4 regions of the Nonomuraea recticatena genome follow, and region 4 is predicted to be linked to each of the others. Evidence: riboswitches for the same ligand, from Rfam matches in the RefSeq annotation. Region 4 holds a riboswitch; each other region holds the start of a gene.
What was found. Region 4 has a riboswitch for cyclic di-AMP ahead of ABFX50_RS07845 (CHAP domain-containing protein). Riboswitches for the same ligand answer to the same signal wherever they lie in the genome.
Positions count from the first base shown of each region.

Region 1: linked by a shared signal. The riboswitch ahead of ABFX50_RS44495 (C40 family peptidase) and the one ahead of ABFX50_RS07845 (CHAP domain-containing protein) in region 4 are both predicted to bind cyclic di-AMP.
Region 2: linked by a shared signal. The riboswitch ahead of ABFX50_RS04305 (CHAP domain-containing protein) and the one ahead of ABFX50_RS07845 (CHAP domain-containing protein) in region 4 are both predicted to bind cyclic di-AMP.
Region 3: linked by a shared signal. The riboswitch ahead of ABFX50_RS37690 (hypothetical protein) and the one ahead of ABFX50_RS07845 (CHAP domain-containing protein) in region 4 are both predicted to bind cyclic di-AMP.

Region 1 covers NZ_BAAATE010000042.1:52,754-56,496, forward strand. The annotation lists gene ABFX50_RS44485 (M48 family metallopeptidase) at 1-342, opposite strand, end outside; gene ABFX50_RS44490 (hypothetical protein) at 339-1,139, opposite strand; gene ABFX50_RS44495 (C40 family peptidase) at 1,209-1,637, opposite strand; cyclic di-AMP (ydaO/yuaA leader) riboswitch at 1,813-1,955, opposite strand; gene ABFX50_RS44500 (LysR family transcriptional regulator) at 2,300-3,214, shown strand; gene ABFX50_RS44505 (C40 family peptidase) at 3,178-3,743, opposite strand, start outside.
Region 2 covers NZ_BAAATE010000002.1:212,148-215,890, reverse strand. The annotation lists gene ABFX50_RS04315 (Gfo/Idh/MocA family protein) at 32-991, shown strand; gene ABFX50_RS04310 (tetratricopeptide repeat protein) at 972-1,433, opposite strand; cyclic di-AMP (ydaO/yuaA leader) riboswitch at 1,569-1,703, shown strand; gene ABFX50_RS04305 (CHAP domain-containing protein) at 1,721-2,428, shown strand; gene ABFX50_RS04300 (RNA 2'-phosphotransferase) at 2,716-3,216, opposite strand; gene ABFX50_RS04295 (WD40 repeat domain-containing protein) at 3,351-3,743, opposite strand, start outside.
Region 3 covers NZ_BAAATE010000028.1:90,007-93,749, forward strand. The annotation lists gene ABFX50_RS37675 (hypothetical protein) at 1-350, shown strand, start outside; gene ABFX50_RS37680 (roadblock/LC7 domain-containing protein) at 380-754, shown strand; gene ABFX50_RS37685 (hypothetical protein) at 779-1,150, shown strand; cyclic di-AMP (ydaO/yuaA leader) riboswitch at 1,434-1,568, shown strand; gene ABFX50_RS37690 (hypothetical protein) at 1,753-2,619, shown strand; gene ABFX50_RS37695 (alpha/beta fold hydrolase) at 2,664-3,536, shown strand; gene ABFX50_RS37700 (DUF4388 domain-containing protein) at 3,493-3,743, opposite strand, start outside.
Region 4 covers NZ_BAAATE010000003.1:320,346-324,088, forward strand. The annotation lists gene ABFX50_RS07840 (ABC transporter substrate-binding protein) at 1-379, opposite strand, end outside; cyclic di-AMP (ydaO/yuaA leader) riboswitch at 1,049-1,218, shown strand; gene ABFX50_RS07845 (CHAP domain-containing protein) at 1,234-2,007, shown strand; gene ABFX50_RS07850 (cation efflux transmembrane domain-containing protein) at 2,099-2,815, opposite strand; gene ABFX50_RS07855 (ArsR/SmtB family transcription factor) at 2,812-3,189, opposite strand; gene ABFX50_RS07860 (SDR family NAD(P)-dependent oxidoreductase) at 3,286-3,743, opposite strand, start outside.

The DNA.
Region 1 (3,743 bases), on a different contig from region 4:
CAGGAGCTCGACCACCGCTGTGAGCACGACGACGCCGAGCAGCACCCGCAGCCACCACGGCCCCTTCAGCCCGGCCAGCAGGCGGGCGCCCCATGGCGTGGCCACCAGCACGCCCGCGAAGAGCACGGTCAGGCCGAGCGACAGGTAGGACGGCACGCTGGTGGCCGCGTCGAAGGCGCGCGAGCGGGCGATCTCGGCGGCGGTGAAGTCGAGTGAGGGGTCGGGCGGCACGGCGGGCGCGCCCCGCATCGTCGCCCAGGGGGTGGTGAGCGCGACCACCGCGACGATCGCCGCGCCCAGCAGCGCCAGCGCGATGCCCGCCCGACGGTCCAGCCAGCTCATCCGTGTCCCCCCGCAGTCAGCTCGTCCCGGACATACTCGCGCCACAGGCCGGTCAGCGTGGGGACCGACAGGCCGAGAGGGCGCAGCGCCTGGGCCAGATCGCGCCCCGCAGCCCGATCGTAGAGCTCGACCAGCGCCCGCTCGCCGTAGCGGCCCGCGATCAGGCGGCAGGCCAGCCACGACTCCTGGTAGACCTGCGCGAGCCTGGGCGCGCCCGGCGTGAAGTCGCCGTCGGCCGGCAGCCGGGCGCTCGTCCGTCCCGAGCCGACCTCCTCGGCCAGCTCCGCGGCCGCGACGCCGACCTCCAGCCCCGAGCCGAGGTAGCCGACGTAGTCGGCGAAGCCCTCTCGCAGCCACACGGGACCGCCGTGCGTGCCCGCTGCGACGTGGGTGAGCTCGTGGGCGAGCACCACGTCGCGTCCCACGGGGGTCAGCCGCGAGAAGGCGCCGGGGACGACGATCACCCTTCCGCGCGACGCCAGCGCGGCCAGCCCCTCGAGCGAGCCCGTGCCGGCCAGCGCCGCCGCCTCCTCGGTGCTGGCCGGCACCACGACCACCGGCCGTACGGGGCGCCGCAGCACCGCCGAGACCGTGCGGCCGGCGGCGTCGGCCCGCGCCGCGAGGTCGCGAAGCAGCGTGGCGGGTGCGTGGTGGCCGACGGCGAGCGAGCGCGCGCCGTACGCGAAGGTGACACCCGACTCCCACAGGCCACGGGCCTCGGACGGCAGGCGAGGGCCGGCCGACCCCGGCACCGTCCCCGCCAGCGCGGCCGCCAGCACGGCTCTTCGGCTCACCACGGCAGCGATGCTAGCCCGGACGGCGGAGAGCCCCGTCCCAGAGGAATGGACGGGGCTCTCTGCGTGCGCCTACGCGCCGGGGCGGACCGCGCCGGCGAAGGAGGACTTGCGCCAGCCGCTGATCTTCTCGATCCGCACCGTCTTGCCCGAGCTGGGTGAGTGGATCATCCGGCCCTTGCCGACGTACATGCCGACATGGCCCTTGCCGCGGAAGAACATCAGGTCACCGGGCTTGAGGCTGCGCCAGGAGACCTTCTTCTTGATGCGTGCGTACTGGCTGTGCGTCACGCGCGGGATCCTGATCCCCGCCTTGGACCAGGCGTACTGCACCAGACCCGAGCAGTCGAAGGAGCCAGGACCCGTCCCGCCGTAGCGGTAGGGGTCACCGAGCTGCTTCTTCGCCACTCCGACGGCCTTGGCAGCCCTCAACTTCTGCCGAGCCGCCTTCGCCTGCGACTTCGACACGACGCGCGCCTTGCCGGCGCTCGCCTTCGCCACGCTCGTCCGCGCGACGTCGATCTTCACTGCTGCCGTCTTCACCGCGCTCGCCTCGATGGGGGTCGCGTGAGCGGCTGGTGCGTGGAGGACGACTCCTCCCATCGCGGCCATGACGCCACTCAGGGCAAGGCAGGACAGACGGGTCTTGTTAACAGGGGTGGACAGAACGTCTCCTTGAATCTTCCACGAATGCCTACCGGGTTAGCTGACGGGTTCGGGCGTGGAAGTCGCCCTACCGGCCCGCAGGCCGGACTCACCCCAGGTGCTCGGGTCCCCGGCTCCGTGCTCCATTCCGCACGGATTCGGCGGGTCGACCGCGCACGCTCATCTGGGGGTTCGGCGCGGCGACCAGCGGATCGTTATGCGTGCACACCGGCCGCTGACAGGGCCGGTGGACGTGGCGGGCGCCATGGCTTGGTCGCCGCGAAGCGAGAAGGTACCCGGCCCACCAAGAGCAGGCAAAGTCGAAGTAAAGGAGTCAAGATCGTCCACGGGTGGTTGTCAAGAGACAAATCACTGCTCCATGGACCGTTGCAAGCGACAATTGTGACCCTCCTCACAGTTGCTGTCACCAGGCGAAGTCAGGTCCCATTTGTCACATCAGTCACAGCAGTAACATCAGCCGAACGAGGGGTCTGACCGCTCTGCCATAAGCTCTTCGCATGCTTGATCTGTGGTCCCTGCGCGTTCTGCTCGAAGTCGGACGGCACGGCTCCTTCTCCGCCGCCGCCGAGGCCCTGTCGATGACGCAGCCGGCCGTCTCCCGCCAGATCGCCACCCTGGAGCGCCGCACGGGCGTCAGGCTCTTCCACCGCCGCCCGCGAGGCGTGCAGCCCACGGAGGCGGGTCTGGCCGCCATGGAGCAGGCGGCCGCCGTGGTCGACGGGATGAGCCTGTTCGAGACCAGGCTGCGAGCCTTCGCCGCCGCCGAGAGCGGCAGGGTGCGTGTGGCGGCCTTCCCCAGCGCGGCCACCAGGTTCGTCCCCGAGAGCTTCCGCCGCTTCACCGCCACCCACCCCGACGTCGAGCTCTCACTCACCGTGGGAGAGCGCGGCGACGCGAGACTGCTCGAAGGCGCGATCGACGTCGCGCTGGTCACCTCGTGGGACGCCGACCCCGATCCTGGGCTCGAGACGCTCTTCCTGTTCGACGACGAGCCGATGGTGGCCCTGCCCGCCGACCATCCCCTCGCGTCCCAGGAGCAGGTACGGCTGGCCGACCTGGCCGCCGAGCACTGGATCGACGGCACCCACCCCGACTGCCTCGGCCCGGCGGCCGAACTGTCGGCCGCGATGGGAGGGCCGCCGAAGATCACGCACCTGTGCGACGACTGGAACGGCCGCCAGGGCCTGGTGGCCGCGGGCGTGGGCGTGATGCTCTATCCGTCCATCGCCGGCAGGTCGGTGCGCTCGGACATCAGGCTGGCCCACCCATCGCCCGCGCTGCCCGCCAGAAGGATCAGCGCCGCCGTCCTGCCCGCCGACGGGCGCCCGCCCGCCGTGAGCGCCTATCTGGACGTTCTGCGCGCGATGAGCGCGGCCTACGGGCGGACCGCGCCGACCAGCCGCCTGCCGTAGGCCGACAGAGGGACGACCTTGACCACGTCACCGGTCTGCGGCGCATGGACGATCTTGCCGCCGCCCGCGTAGATGCTCACGTGCCCGAGGCCCTCGCTGAAGATGAGGTCACCGGGCTGCAGGTTGTCGAGGGAGACCCTGCGCTTGGCGCCCCAGGCCCACTGCTCCCACGTCGTGCGGGGCAGCGAGACGCCGGCCGCGCGCCAGGAGGCCTGCGTGAGGCCTGAGCAGTCCCAGCCGCCCGGGCCCGTGCCACCGTACTGGTAGGGCTTGCCGACCTGCGCGTAGGCGAAGCTGAGCACCGAGGCGGCGTTGCCCGAGGCCGAGCCCGTGTACTTGATGCCGGTGCTGTTGGGGTTGCCCACCCGGTAGGCGCCGAGCCTGCGCAGCAGCTTCTCCTGCTGCTCGACCAGCTCGAGCACCTTGTCCTTCTCCGACTTGACCTCGTCGCGCAGCTTGTCGGCCTCGGTGAGGGCGCCCTGCGCCTGCTCCCTGTCGGACTTGAGCTGGCGGTTCTCCTCGTCGAAGG
Region 2 (3,743 bases), on a different contig from region 4:
CCTTCATGATTGACCTCTGAAGGAGGCTCTCATGGCTGATCTGGCTTGGGGTATCGCGGCGACCGGTGGGATCGCCAGGACTGTCGGCGCGGTGATCGCCGCCGAGCCCGGGATGCGGGTGGCCGCGGTGGGCTCGCGCGACAGGGGCAGGGCGGCGCAGCTGGCCGCGACCCTGGGCGCGGAGGCGGCCTACGGCTCCTACGCCGAGTTGTGCGCCGATCCCGCGGTGGACGTGGTCTACGTGGCCACGCCGCACGCCCAGCACCTGGAGGTGGCCGAGGCGGCGATCGCGGCGGGCAAGGCCGTGCTGTGCGAGAAGCCGCTGGCGGCCTCGCTGGCCGACGCCGAGCGGATGGTGAAGCTGGCCAGGCAGGCGGGCGTCTTCCTCATGGAGGCCATGTGGATGCGCTTCAACCCGCTGATCAGGGGGCTGCTGACAGAGGAGCGGTTCGGGGCGCTGCGCACGGTCCAGGCCTCGTTCGGCTTCGTCCTGCCCTACCAGGAGGAGCACCGCCTCTGGAATCCCGTGCTGGGCGGCGGGGTCCTGCTCGACCTGGGCATCTACCCGTTCGGACTGGCGCAGTTGCTGCTCGGCGAGCCCGCTGAGACGCATCTCACAGGATCGCTCGCTCCTTCGGGCGTCGACGCCGAGGTGGGGGCGCTGCTGACCTACGAGGGCGGCGCTCGCGCGCTGCTCGACACCTCGCTCATCAGCCCGCTGGCCAACACCGCGACGGTGGTGGGCACGGGGCTGCGCGCCGACATCGCCGCGCCGTTCTGGGCGCCCCAGCGCATCACGCTGTCGGGCCCCGGGTTCGAGACCGAGGAGCACGTGCTCGACCCCGCCCTGAACGGCTACGCGGGCGAGATCCGCGAGGTGCGCGAGGCCCTGGCGGAGGGCATGACGGAGAGCGCGATCATGCCGCTGGACGAGAGCCTGGCGATGATGCGGATGCTGGAGGAGGCCAGGGTCAGGCTGGGTGCTCGCTGAGCGCCTCGAGGTTGGCGCGGGCTCTCGTGGCCGCCTCCTCATGGCCGGAGCCGACGGCCATCAGGTAGTGGCCGCGGGCCCTGGCGTGGCGGCCCGCCCGGTCCTCCATCAGCCCGAGGTTGAACATCGCCCGGGGGGCGGCCTCCGGGTGGCCACTTTCCACCGCCTTTGCGTACCATTGGCGAGCGGCTTCGGCGTTGCCACAGCCCTCCTCGAGGACCCCGAGGTTGAACATCGCCCGGGGGGTGGCGGCCCTGCCGTACCAGTGCCGGGCCTCGTCGATCCGGCCGTCCTCATCCTCGATGAGGGCGAGGTTGAAGGCCGCTCTGCGGGCGGCCTCCTGGTGCCCTGACTCGATGGCCAGGAGATACCATCTTCGAGCTTCGCGTGGACGGCGTCCGTCCTCCTGCAGGCCGTGGTTGAACAGGTCCTGGGGCGACATGACCTGACCGTAGATGATCGCGCGACCTTTATCAATTTGTATCCAACTTGCCTCATGTATTACCTTGGGGTCACTCCAGGCATAAACCGGACGAACCGGACATTGCCTGACATTGCAAAACACTCACAGGTCCTATGCCTGTGACCGCTGAATCCGCACCATGCGGAACCGGGGACCCAATCCTTCTGGGGTGAATCGGCACACCGTGCCGTAGGGCAGCTTCACGCCCGAACCCGTCAGCTAACCCGGTAAGCGGCATGAAGCTGAGCAAGGAGACTCCCCTTTTCATGGCCAAGCACCGTCACAGCCGTGCCCCCAAGATGACCTACGCCCACGCCGCCCTCGGCGCCGCGGTTCTCGCAGGCTCTCTTGTTCCCACGCAGGCCGCCCAGGCCGACATCGCTCCCGCCCCCCAGGACAAGTCCCACGTGGCCGCCATGGCCGCGAAGACCGACGGCAAGCAGGCCGCCGTCAAGCAGCAGCAGCGCGTCCCCGCCATGCCGACCGCCAGCGCCGTCCTGGCCGAGGCGAAGAAGCAGATCGGCGTCAAGGAGAACTCCTCCGGCGGCGGCACCAAGTTCCAGCAGTGGTACGTCAACTCCCAGCGCGCCAGGGAGACCGTCGCCCGTGACGGCGGCAGCCCCCGTGCGTACGCCAACGCCGCGTGGTGCGCGATGTTCGTCTCCTGGGTCGGTGAGATGACCGGCGCCCGTCCCCAGGTCGGCTGGGACGCCTACACCGTCGCCCACGCCAAGTGGTTCAAGAGCAACGAGCGCTGGGGCACCACTCCCAAGCCCGGCGCGGTCGTCTTCTTCTCCTGGAGCGGCAGCAAGAGCATCAGCTCCATCAACCACGTCGGTTTCGTGGAGAAGGACAACGGCAACGGCACGATCACCACGGTCGAGGGCAACACCGGAAACGGCGCCGTCGAGCAGCGTGTCCGTCCGAAGTCGCAGGTCGTCGGGTACGGCTACCCGCAGTACTCGGGCGCGTAGTCCCCGCGCGATTCCCCTGCCCCGGTCTCCGGGTGCGCCTGCCGGTCTCCTGACCGGCGGATGACACCCGGGGGACCGGGGCGGATCGCGTTCCGGGCGACGATCCCTCGAAGCCCTCCCCGTCCACGGGCCCCGCGTCGACCTGTCACCCCGTTCCGGGGCAGGCCCCCGCGCCCTGGCCACCTCGTCACACTCCCCCGGAGATCCCCCCACCCTGCCCCGGCCGGGAATCCGTCACACCCGGCGGTGTCAGCCGGGGAAGCGGAGAAACGCCGGCGGGACGGCTGTCACCAGCCACACCCCGTTGGCGCTGACCCTGAACTCGTGTCCGCCCTCGTGCATCTCCCCGCCGCGACGACCAGCACCACGGGAACCCCTCGCCTCGCGCCGACCCGCACGGCCGTCTCCCTGTCGGCCGACAGGTGGACGTACTGCCTCGACATCGGCAGCAGCCCCGACGCCTTGATGGCGCCGAGGCTGAGAGGGGCGGTCCCGTGGTAAAGAATCTCCGGAGGCTCGACGGCCTCCAGCCCGAGATCGACCGCCACCGAGTGCCCCTGGCTCGCCCTGATCAGGTCGCCCTCGATGGCGTACCGCTGCTTGTCGTTGTCCGACACCACCAGGAAGAGCTCCTGCCTGGTGATGGGGAAGCCGTGGCGGGCCGCCGCCTCCAGCAGATCGTCGATCGGGACCCAGCCCTGCGCGTCCAGCGTGATCCCGATCGCGCCCGGATCGTGGCGCAGGTGCCTGGCGAGGTACTTCGAGATCCGCACGGTCCGGTCCTTCATGCAGGCATTGTGCCGCAGGGCGGCCGGGACCTTCTTCGGATCCACATCTACGAGCCCGCCGCCCGCCTGCCGTCCGGCGAAGGGCAAGGCCCGCGGCGTCACACGTGGAGCGCGCCGCGGGCCCGGGATGCCGCTCAGCCGCCGCAGGCGGCGAAGACGAACGTGTCCTTCAGCATCGAGTAGCTGTCACGGACGCGCGTCGCCCCCGACGTCACGTCGTGCTGCATCACCGTCATCCTGGTCGCCTTGCCCTCCGGGTACTGCGAGACGTGCAGGGTGACCTGGTTGTCGCCCGTCCAGTCCAGCTTGTGGACCGTCCCCTCCTTGGGCAGCTTGATCAGGTGACTGCTGACCATCTGGTCGGAGTGCAGGTCGTACAGCGCGACCTTCGACCCCGCCACATGCACCGCGATGGTCCTGCCGTCGGCGCTGAGCGCGTAGGGGCCGTTGCCGGCGACCAGCTGCGGCGGCGTGCCCGACAGCAGCCGCCTGCCCGCCAGGTCGAAGACGTGCATCTCCATCACCGA
Region 3 (3,743 bases), on a different contig from region 4:
CGGTCTCGCCGGTCAGGCGGCTGCCTGGGCACCGGGTGGTGCTCAGCGACCTGCAGTGGGAGATCCTCATCCACGCCGACAGGGAGGCGACCCCCCTCGAACTGGCCAGACGGCTGGGCAGACCGGGCTACTCGACGCTGCTCGCGGTGCGCAGGCTGGCCGCCGCGGGACTGCTGCACCGTCCCGCCGCCACGGCGCTGCCCCTGCGCGGCGGCCGCCGGGACCACGAGCCGAGGCCGCCGCACGACCCCGACGCTCCCGCGCTGCCTCTCGGGCCGGCGGTGAACGGCGACCCGACCGACCTGAACCTGCTGATCCGGCTGAAGAAGGCGCTGGAGGAGCTGTCGTGAGGTTCCCCTCACTCAGAAGGAGACCACCGGTGGAGCTGCGAGAAGAGGTGCTGAGAGAGATGGTCCTCCTCAGGGAGCGCACCCCCGACATCAGCGGGAGCGTCGCCTGCACGGTCGACGGGCTGCCCGTCGCCTGCGATCTGAACGCGGACAACGCCGAGCAGACCGCGGCGCTCTCCGCCGCCCTGCTCGCGCTGAGCGCGCGCATGGCCGCCATGGCGGGCAAGGGCGCGCTGGAGGAGACGCTCATCTCCGGTACGGCCGGCTTCGCCGCCTTCTATGCGGCGGGCCCCACGATCGTCCTCACAGTCCTGGCCGAGCCCGGAACCAACCTGGGGCTGCTGCGGCTGGAGGGCCGCAAGACGGCGGCGAGCGTGGCCGCCATCGCATCACGCAAGCGGTGACTCACACCCCCGACGGAGGAAAGCATGGCGAGCATGGACGTCTCCCTCAAGGAGATGATGGCGATCGACGGCGCCCTCGGCGCCGTGGTGGTCGACTACGGCAGCGGCATGGCGCTGGGCGCGCTGGGCGGCTCCAAGGACCTGGACCTGCAGGTGGCGGCCGCGGGCAACACCGAGGTGGTCAAGGCCAAGCTGCGCACCATGGAGTCGCTTGGCCTCAAGGACACCATCGAGGACATCCTGATCTCCCTGACCGGGCAGTACCACATCATCAGGCCGATGACCGGCAGGGGCGGGAAGGGACTGTTCCTTTACCTCGCGCTGGACCGCGGGAGGGCCAACCTGGCGATGGCCCGTCACCAGATGCGCGCCATCGAGGAGAAGCTCGAGGTGTGACCCGCGCCTCCCCGTGCCCGCCCTCCGGCGGGCAGGGGGAGGGCTCACAGGCCCTGATTCGTCAGGGAATTTCATGATTTTCTTGGCTAGATCGCATTAATGATCAGAGCGCGCGTATTCCTCTGTTTTTCAGGGGTTTCGGGTGACGCCAACCCGGTTGAATCGTGACGATAAAGGGTAGATCTTCTGCCCGATTCATGGGTTTGCTTTTGCCTTTGGGGTGTTTTGCCCCTAGAGTCCATTGCGTTACCAGCTGGTGACCTTGCCCTTCATCAGGAAGGCAGGCCGGCTGGCGCCGAATCCCGCAGTGCGGGAACCGGGGACCCATCTCATTGGGGTGAATCCGGCCCACGGGCCGGTAGGGCATCTCCACGCCCGAACCCGTCAGCTAACCCGGTAGGCGAGATGGAGAGGACCGAACCCCCATGCACTACCGCCACGCCCCTGTAGCGATGATACCCGCCGCCTGCTGAGCGGCCCCTTTACTTCCCCCTTCCTTCCTCCGCGCTCCGCGTAGCGTCCGTTCGGCCTGTGCCCGGCTACGCCTTTCGCTGATCTCACTTTGAGCGCGGCATTCCCATTGCCTCAAACAAAGGACTTTCATGACCGCCCGCTTCGGCATGCGCGTTTCCGCTCTGCTCGTCACCACCGCCATCACCGTCGGCGCCGGCGCCGCCACCGCTTTCGCCGAGCCCACCGCCCCCGACATCAGCCAGGCCACCGAGCAGCGGACCCTCCTCAAGGGATCCACCACCGCCTCCTACTACTGGGACGACGCCTCCGGCCGCGCCGGTGACACCGGCCTGCCTGCCAGCGGCATCTCGATGCGCAAGGGCCTGGCCGCCAGCCCGAGCTGGCCCCTCATGACCGAGGGCTACGTCGTCTACAAGGGCAAGAAGGCCCCCTTCTTCGTCGGTGACCGCGGTCCCGGCGCCCCCTCGAACAACGGCATCATGCTCGACCTCGACGCCAAGACCTTCGCCGACCTGACCGGCGGCACCTTCAACTCCAGCACGCTGGGCGTGGACGGCAACGGCGGACAGGGCCACATCAAGGTCCAGTACGTCATCACCAAGTGGGGCAACGGCGTGGGCAAGAAGAACCACCCCGTCGCCTTCTCCACCGGCGCGTGGGGCCGCAAGGACACCAACCCGGCCAAGCCTCCGGTGGACGTCCTCGCCGTCGCGGCCAAGAAGAAGGCCGCCGAGGAGAAGAAGGCCGAGGCCGCGAAGGTGGCCGCGCTGAAGGAGAAGGCCGAGCAGGTCGAGGAGCCCAAGGAGGCCGGCAAGGCCGCGGCCATCGCGCCCGCCTCGCTGAACACCGACGCCACCGCTGCGACCACCGCCGCCGAGACCACGTCCGACACCTCCCGCACCGGCACCGCGCTCGCCCTCGTCGGCGGCCTCGCGGTCGTGGGCGGAGTCGGCTACCTGGGCCGCGGCCGGATCCGCAGGGCCGTCCGCCGCTAGGACGGCCTTGCCGTCATGCGGAACAGAATGTCATTCTGTTCCGCATGACGCTCATGGCGAAGAGCAACGGCATCGAGATCGCCTACGACAGCTTCGGCACCCCCGGTGACCGACCGCTCCTGCTGATCATGGGGCTGGGCTCGCAGCTCGTTCACTGGGACGAGGAGTTCTGCGAGCTCCTCGCCGCGAGGGGCCACCACGTCGTCCGTTACGACAACCGCGACGTGGGGCTCTCCACCCATCTCACCGAGGCGGGAGTGCCCGAGCTCGTCCCCAGTGCGGCCGCGCCCTACCTGCTGAGTGACATGGCAGACGACGCGGCCGGTCTCATGGACGCGCTCGGCTGGCCTGCCGCCCACGTGCTGGGCGTCTCCATGGGCGGCATGATCGCCCAGGCGCTCGCCATCGGCCATCCCGACCGGGTGCTCTCGCTCACCTCGATCATGTCCACGCCCGGGCCCGACGTGGGACCGCCCACCCCCGAGGCGATGGCCGCGCTGTTCTCACCGCCCGCTCCCGACAGGCAGACCGCCGTCGAGCGGGCGCTCGAGGTCTGGGCGGTGATCGGCTCACCCGGCTACGAGATGGACCGCGAGCGCATCGCGAAGGTCGCGGGCCTGGCCTACGACCGCGCCTACGACCCCGCGGGGACCGCCCGCCAGCTCGCCGCGATCCTCGCCTCCGGTGACCGTACCGAGGGGCTGGGCGGGCTCACGATGCCCGCACTGGTGATCCACGGCGAGGCCGACCCGCTGGTGCAGATCGCGGGCGGCAGGGCCACCGCGGCCGCCATCCCCGGCGCCACGCTGCTCACCTACCCCGGCATGGGCCACGACCTGCCCCGCCCGCTGTGGGAGGAGATCATGGACGCGGTCACAGCTGTTCAAGGCCGGCCTTCAGCCGCAACAGCAGGCTGAGCTCGGCGGGCTCGTGGCGCACGTCGGTGCCTGGCGGCTTGGCCGAGCGCCTCGGCAGGGCGGGCGCGCGCCTCGGCTTGACCAGAAGGTCGGCCGCCGCCAGCTCCCTCACCGCCAGCAGGACGGTGAAGGCCGTCCTGTCGAGCCTTCTGGCCAGTTCGAGCGGGGTGGCGGCGCCGTCGGCGTGCACGAGCACCTCCCACTGGC
Region 4 (3,743 bases):
CCCTGTCGATCGCCGAGTTCAGGGCGCTGGAGGAGTTGGGCGCGATGACCAGCCCGTCGACGCCCCTGGAGATGGAGTTCTCCACCAGTTGGACCTGCTGGTCGATGTTGGTCTCGGACGTGGGGCCGAAGGTGCTCACCTTGATGCCGAAGTCGCCGCCTGCCTGCTTCGCTCCGGCGATCATGGTCTGCCAGAACGAGGAGTCACTCGCCTTGATGACCACGTCGATCTTCTTGCCGCTCGCCGCCCCGCCCGAGCCTCCGCCGGTCGCCTGGCTGGCCGAACTCGTCGCCCGGCCTCCCACCACCCCGAGCACCAGCGCCACCAGCGCGATGGCCAGGACGAGTGAGAGCGAGAAGACGATACGTGAGCGAGCCATGACGGCCTCCTGAACTGCCCTCCCTATGGGCGCCTCAAAGGGCTTTCACGCTCGGTCGCGAACCTTGACGACGAGCGCGGACAGCGGTCGGGGGCGCACCCATGGAGAACTCTTCATTCAACAAAAACTCACAACCATCGGTCGCTTCCAGCAAAGCCCTGGAAGTGTCCCGGTGGAAACATGTGAAAGGAAAAGAACTCATTACTCGCGGCGACCCTGTCATCGCCGGCTCCATGACCGACGAGCCCGTAGCGACGACTCGCTCCCTCGCGGATCGCCCCTCGGGCCGCAGCGGGCCCCGACCTCGGGCGAGAAACGCCACCTCCTTCGCGATCGTCCAGGCCGGCGTTCTGGAGATCCGGTGTTCCGATCTCCCCAACGGGCCCGGCTCCCTGCAGGCGATCGTGCAGCCGGTCTCATGGTGATCGCGCTGCGGACGACCGGAGCCGCTCTGAGCTGCGGCTGGTCGCTCTCGATGGCCGCGAGTCGGCCTGACGCGATCTCGCGGGGGGAGGGCTGGCGAGGGCAAAAACCAGGTGTGCTCGATGGCTGTTCAAACCAGCGCAAGGTAAATCTTTTGACCGGAATGGTGCGGTTTGTTCAAGTAATCGCTACCTTCTTGCCACATCGCAACGTCTGATCGGCGACTTGCCTTCACCCCCGAGGGCGGCCGGTCGGCCGCCGAATCCCATCGGTGACGGGCACGTCCCGTCATGGGAACCGGGGACCCACTTGGTGTGGAGCGATCCACGCCCGGGGTGAATCCACCATGCGTGGTGGTAGGGCGACTCCTGGCCCGAACCCGTCAGCTAACCCGGTAGGCGGTCAAGGAGAAAGGTCATTCCCCCAACCTCATGCCATCCATCGTGGACGGGCTGCTCGACGCTGCCCAAAGGGATCTCGGCTACCGGGAACAGAGCAACGGCTACACCAAGTTCGGCGAGTGGTACTACGCCAACGTGGACAAGAGCGACTCCTACTTCAAGACCGCGCCCTGGTGCGACATGTTCGTCACCTGGGCGGCCCACCAGGCCGGTGTCGAGGAGTACGTCGGAGAGTTCGCCTACACCGTCGACCACGCGAAATGGTTCAGACAGCAGGACGCGTGGAGCGAGGAGCCCGAACCGGGCGCCATCGTCTTCTTCGACTGGTCCGGCGGGGACAGCGTCGAAGGCATCGACCATGTCGGAATCGTCGAGAAGGTGGACGGAGCCAAGGTCTTCACGATCGAGGGCAACGCCGACCGTGTCTGGCTCAAGCGCAAGGAGCGCGACCCGAGCAAGATCGTCGGCTACGGCCTCCCCAGGAAGGTGCAGGAGAACCTCGGCACGCGTGTGGAGAGCGCCTCCGAGCAGGTGGAGAGCGCGGCCGTCGGCGGCGCTTCCGAGCCCCCGATGAAGGCCTCGGCGGTGCAGCACGTCTCCGTATCCGCCCGGCAGCCGTTCGCCGGTGTGACCTCCGAGCTGCCCCAGGTTCAGGACGCGACCGCTTCGGCCGCCGTGCTTGTCGCGCTGCTGTGCACCGCTCTGGCGGTCAAGCGCGTCAGGGACAGGCGACCGGCCCACGCGGTGGGCGGCGGTGGCCGAAGCCACCGGGCATCCGGGTGGAGCAGGGACCTGTTCGCGTAGAGGAGGCTCTCCGGCCGAGCCGTGCGGCTCGGCCGGAGAGAGCTCCCGGCCTGGCGGACGGGCGGGGGTGTCTCAGTTCGACAGCAGGGCATCAGTCGCCCTTCCGCTCGTTCGGGCAGCAGCCGTCGGCGCACCCGGCCGAATCCGGGGCCGAGAGGTCGGTGGCGAGCGGCTGCGGGGCGCAGCAGGCCTCCCCGCGCCAGGCTTCACGACCCTCCTTGACCGCCACGGCGGCGATCAGGAGGGCGGCGACGGGGTCGGCCCATGACCAGCCGAACAGGCTGTTGAGCGCAAGCCCGACCAGGAGCACCGCCGACAGGTAGGTGCACAGCAGCGTCTGCTTGGAGTCGGCCACGGCCGAGGCGGAGCCGAGCTCGCGACCGGCGCGCCGCTGGGCGGCCGACAGGAAGGGCATGACGACCAGGCTGAGCCCGGCCAGAATCAGGCCGGGCGTGGAGTGGTCGGCCTCGCCGGTGCCGAGCAGGGCGCGTACGGCGTCGAAGGTGACGTAGGCGGCCAGGGCGAAGAACGACAGCGCGATGACGCGCAGGGCCGTCCTCTCACGCTTTTCGTGGTCGGCGCCGGAGAACTGCCATGCCACCGCGGCGGCCGAGGCGACCTCCACGATCGAGTCGAGGCCGAAGCCGACCAGCGCGGCGGAGGAGGCGACGGTGCCCGCGGTGATGGCCACCGCGGCCTCGATCACGTTGTAGGTGATCGTTGCGGCGACCAGCAGGCGGATGCGGCGCCGTAGCGCCTCGCGCCGGTCGGCGGACGGCCCGAGGCCCGGCGTGTTCAGCGCGGTCACGACGGCCTCGGCTGCGCCGCCAGGCCGGGCATCGGGCACAGGGCGACCGCGTGGCCGGTGGCGGACAGGAGCTGCTCGGCCGAGGCGAGCAGGTCCATCAGCTCTGGCCGGGTCAGCGAGTAGAACGACTGCCGTCCTTCGGCGCGGAAGTCGACGAGGCCGCAGTCGCGAAGACAGGCCAGGTGTTTGGAGACGGTGGACTGCGCCAGCCCGAGCTCGCCGGTCAGATCCACCACCCGCGCCTCGCCCCGGGCCAGTCTGGCCACGATGCGCAGTCGGGTCTCATCGGCCAGGGAGTGGAACAGCGCCGCTGCGGGCGGCAGTCCTGCCGCGATGTCGGCGCTCACACACCGGCCGGCTTCATTGATCGCCATAGAGCGATGATAGCTCTTACGGACGATGACTTGGCAAGGGTGAGGCGGTCGCGACCGGCGATCGCACCGTCCGGCGACGCCTGGGCCGCGGGTCCATCACATGATCGCCAGCTGGCCGCCGTCGATGACCAGCTCGGTGCCGTGGACGAACGCCGCGTCGTCGGAGGCCAGGAAGGCGTACCCCGCCGCGACCTCCTCCGCGAACCCGGCGCGCCCGAGCGGGATGTGGTCACGCTCGTACGACGAGACGAAGTCGCCGTCGAGCCCGGCCGAGATCGCCGAGTTGAGCGGCGTCCTGATGTAGCCGGGGCACAGCGCGTTCACCCTGATGCCGTGCTTGCCCAGCTCGACGGCCATGGTCCTGGTGAGAAGCAGGACGCCGCCCTTGGAGGCGTTGTAGTGGGCGTAGTCCGCCTCGCCGCCGAGGCCGTTGGTCGAGGACATGTTGAGGATGACGCCGCCCTCGCCGCGCTCCACCAGGTGGCGCGCCACGGCCTGGGCGACGAGGAACATGCCGCGCAGGTTCACCGCGATGATCGTGTCCCAGTGGTCGG